2 regions of the uncultured Tyzzerella sp. genome follow, and region 2 is predicted to be linked to the other one. Evidence: predicted binding sites of a transcription regulator. Region 2 holds the regulator's gene; the other holds the start of a gene.
What was found. Region 2 encodes HrcA, which represses chaperone genes, less so after heat shock. Its sites were predicted from a motif close to TGTTAGCACTCNNNNNNNNNGAGTGCTAACA; they were not measured.
Positions count from the first base shown of each region.

Region 1: a site for HrcA is predicted at 890-920, ahead of groES (co-chaperone GroES). Genes of this name have one in related genera too.

Region 1 covers NZ_CAUWHO010000008.1:38,085-40,510, reverse strand. The annotation lists gene R5Z65_RS01900 (DNA glycosylase) at 1-768, shown strand, start outside; gene groES (co-chaperone GroES) at 1,006-1,290, shown strand; gene groL (chaperonin GroEL) at 1,319-2,426, shown strand, end outside.
Region 2 covers NZ_CAUWHO010000016.1:27,466-29,891, reverse strand. The annotation lists gene dnaK (molecular chaperone DnaK) at 1-223, opposite strand, end outside; gene grpE (nucleotide exchange factor GrpE) at 261-818, opposite strand; gene hrcA (heat-inducible transcriptional repressor HrcA) at 836-1,867, opposite strand; gene R5Z65_RS03980 (GGDEF domain-containing protein) at 2,066-2,426, opposite strand, start outside.

The DNA.
Region 1 (2,426 bases), on a different contig from region 2:
GAAAAAATAGAGCATATGCATTATATAATAATTGCCAATAGTAAAGTTTTAAATATAAAGCAAACTAAAGACAAAGTGGAATTTTATCCTTGTACTATAGATGAATTTGAAAAAATATGGATAAATTATTTTGATTTAAACACAGATTATAATAAAATAAAAGAACAGTTAAAAAATGATGATATTGTAAAAAGAGCTATAGAATATGCAGAAGGTATTAGAATTTTAAATCAAGAGCCATTTGAATGTTTAATTTCATTTATAATATCACAAAATAACCGTATACCTATGATAAAGCAAGTTATAAAAAATATATCAGAAAAATATGGTGTAAAATGTGATGAATATTATCTTTTTCCTACAATAGAACAATTAAAAAAAGCAACTCAAGAAGAATTAAAGCTTTGTAAAACAGGATTTAGAGATAAGTATATTTTAGATGCAATAGAAAATTTAGAAAATGGCAACATAAATTTACAAAACTTATATAACATATCGTCTTTAAGTGCAAAAGAGGAACTTTTAAAAATAAAAGGTGTAGGTACAAAAGTAGCAGATTGTGTATTATTATTTTCATTAAAGAAAAATGATGTTTTTCCTACTGATGTTTGGGTAAAGCGTGTTATGGAATACTTTTATTTTGATGAAAAAGATACACCTATAAAACAAATACATAGCTTTGCAAAAGAAAAGTGGGGACATTTAGCAGGGTATGCACAACAATATTTATTTTATTATGCAAGAAGTGAGAAGATAGGTACAAAATAAAAGATATTAAAAGAAAGCAAAAGAAAATAAAAGATATTAATACATAAAATTAGCAAAATTGGATAAAATAGTTTAATATGGACATTGCATAAAAGTATATATTAAATTAGTATATAGTTATGCTTAGCACTCTTGTTAAATGAGTGATAATAAAAAAGTGATATGTATATGGTATAATTTATTTATATAAACATAAATATAATAATGCTTATACATAATAATTATGGAGGTAAAAATATGAATATCAAACCATTATCAGATAGAGTTGTATTAAAACATTTAGAAGCAGAAGAAAAAACAAAAGGTGGCATAATATTAACAGCTGGGGCTAAAGAAAAACCACAAGAAGCAGAAATTTTAGCAGTAGGTCCTGGTGCTACTGTTGACGGAAAGCTTGTTCCTATGCAAGTAAAAGTTGGTGATAAGGTACTTTATTCTAAATATTCTGGAACAGAAGTTAAAGTTGATGGGCAAGAGTACATTATAGTTAAAGAAAGTGATATATTAGCTATTGTAGAATAATTTTTTAATATTTTAGGAGGATATAAAAATGGCAAAAGATATTAAATATGGTGTTGATGCTAGAAAAGCTTTAGAAGCAGGTGTTAATAAACTTGCAGATACAGTAAAAGTTACTTTAGGTCCTAAAGGTAGAAACGTAGTTTTAGATAAAAAATTTGGTACACCTTTAATTACTAATGACGGTGTTACTATTGCTAAAGAAATAGAACTTGAAGATGTTTTTGAAAATATGGGTGCTCAGCTTGTAAAAGAGGTTGCTACAAAAACAAATGATGTAGCAGGAGATGGTACTACAACAGCAACTGTTTTAGCTCAAGCTATGATACAAGAAGGCCTTAAAAATATTGCAGCTGGTGCAAATCCAATTATTTTAAGAAAAGGTATGTCTAAAGCTACAGAAAAGGCAGTAGAAATTATTAAAGAAATGAGCCAAAAAGTAGATGGTAAAAACCATATTGCAAAAGTTGCATCTATATCAGCAGCAGATGAAGAAGTAGGGTCTATGATAGCAGATGCTATGGAAAAAGTATCTAATGATGGTGTTATTACAGTAGAAGAAAGTAAAACAATGAATACAGAGCTTGACCTTGTAGAAGGTATGCAATTTGATAGAGGGTATTTATCAGCTTATATGGCAACAGATATGGATAAAATGGTTGCAGAGCTTGAAGACCCATATATTTTAATAACAGACAAAAAAATATCTAACATTCAAGATATATTACCAATATTAGAAGAAATTGTTCAAACAGGAGCAAGACTTTTAATAATAGCAGAAGATATAGAAGGAGAGGCTTTAACTACTCTTATTGTTAACAAATTAAGAGGAACGTTTAATTGTGTTGCTGTTAAAGCACCAGGTTTTGGTGATAGAAGAAAGGCTATGCTTGAAGATATAGCTATTTTAACAGGTGGTACTGTTATATCAGATGAGCTAGGGCTTGATTTAAAAGAAACTACAATGGATATGCTTGGACGTGCAAAAACAGTTAAAGTAGATAAAGAAAATACAATAATTGTAGATGGTGCTGGAGATAAAGGCTTAATAACTAGTAGAGTTAATCAAATTAAAGAGCAAATAGAAGCTACTACATCAGAATTTGATAAAGAAAAATTACAAGAAAGACTTGCTAAGC
Region 2 (2,426 bases):
TACCCATATGTCTTTTAATAGAAATAACTGTACCATCTACATTTGTAACAGCTTGACGTTTAGCCGTTTCACCTACTAATCTTTCTCCTGTTTTTGTAAAACCTACAATAGAAGGAGTAGTTCTAGCACCCTCACTATTAGCTATAACAACAGGTTGCCCACCTTCCATAACAGCAACACAAGAGTTAGTTGTACCTAAGTCTATACCAATAATTTTTCCCATTTTTTGTATCCTCCTTAAAATATATTAAATATATTAATTAATTTGCCACTTTAACCATACTAGGACGTATTACTTTGTCCTTATACTTATAACCTTTTTGCATAACTTCTGCTACTACATTTTCGCCAAAGCTATCATCATCTATGTGTAAAACAGCATTGTGTATGTTAGGGTCAAATGTTTCTCCAACGCCTGATAGCTCCTCTACACCCATATTTTTAAATGTTTCTATCATTTGGTTAAATATCATATCTATACCTTTAAACATATTGCTAGCTTTATCTTCTTCTGATGTAGATAAAATAGCTCTTTCAAAGTTGTCAAGTATAGGTAATAGTTTTTCTATTGTATCTCTAGTACCATTTTCGTACATAGAAGCTTTTTCTATATTAGTTCTTTTTCTAAAATTGTCAAATTCTGCCATACTTCTTTGTAGCTTATCCAAATAGTCCTTAGAAGATGCTTCTGCTTTTTCTAGCTTATCTTTTAACTGGTCTATTTCTTTTTCATCTTCTTTAACATCTTCTGTTGTTTCATCAATAGTTTCTTCTAATGTTTCGTTTTCATCTACATTTTGTTCAATATCTTTTTCCATTATTTTTTCCTTTCCCCTTAATCTGACGACAAGGTTTTAAGAACATTATTTATATTTTTAACAATCCCCTCCAAAACACTGACGGCCTTTGCATAGTCCATACGCGTAGGAGCTATAATACCTATTGTACCCTTAGCACCCGCTATTTTATACTCAGTTTTTACAATACTACAATCTTTTAAACCCTCTATAGTATTTTCTCCACCTATCAATATTTGTATAGAATTGTTATTTTCACCATTATTACTTAATATATCCACCAACATTTCTTTTTCTTCTAAATATTGAAATACTGGTTTTGCCTTTTCTATATTACTAAATTCTTTAAAATCTAGTATGTTGTTTATACCACTAGTATAAAATTTAAGGTCTTCTTCTTCTTTATTAGCTTTAAATATTTCACTAAAAACTTTACTAATAACTTGCTCTGCATCAGTCAAAATATCCTTTTCATCAATTAAGCTTTTAATTTCTTCTAGTGAATATTTTTCCACTAAGCTATTTATAGCAGAGCTAATAGATATTAAATCTTGTACAGATAAATTTTGGTCTACAGGTATAATATGATTTTTCACATTTTTATTTTCTGTAACAATAACAGCTATAATAGATGTTTCATCTAAAACAACAAGCTGTATATGTTTTATCTTTTCTTCTTCCACCTTTGGTTTACTAATAATAGTTGGATAGTTTGTAAGCATAGATAAAGCTTTTGCTGTTTGCTCCATAAGATAGTCCATATGATTTATATTATTTATTACTACATTTTGCAAAAAGCTAGTTTCTTCTTCTGTAAGGTCCCTATGCCCCATAAGGTTGTCTACATATAGCCTATATCCCTTGTCTGATGGTATACGCCCAGATGATGTATGAAGCTGAGTTATAAGCCCAAGCTCCTCTAAATCGCTCATCTCATTTCTTATAGTAGCACTACTAATGCCTAAATCATAGTTTTTAGCAATAGTACGAGAACCTATAGGCTCTCCTGTTTCTATATAGCCTGTAACAATAGCTTCTAATATTTTAGTCTTTCTTTCATTTAAGTTCAAAAAATCACTTCCTTAGGAACAAATAACTTAACCATTAATATCTATTAGCACTCATTTTTTATGAGTGCTATCTAGCTTGAAATAACATTAACATTTTTTTTTATTTTTGTCAAGTACTTTTTTTATTTTTATATTTAATTTATATTATATTTATTTAATAATTAAAAAGACCTAAAGTAAAAATTTAGGCCTTTTTAACTATTTTCTATTTTTCTTTCTAGCTTTTTTAAAGTTATACATTTGCATATCAGCAAGTTTTATTATCTCATCTCTAGAAAGGTTATTATCTGGTGTAATTTCTACAACTCCATAACTTATAGATGTACTATATGGCTTATCAAAAGCTTTACTAATGTTTTCTGCCCTTTCAAAGCATCTAATAACGCACTTCATAGTTGCATAAATATCTGTATGCTCTAAAACTACTAAAAACTCATCTCCACCTATTCTACCTATGGCTTTTCCTATAAATTCTGAATTTAATATATCTGCCACAGCTTTTATATAAAAATCTCCTTCGTCGTGCCCATATACATCATTTGTTGTTTTAAGCCCATCT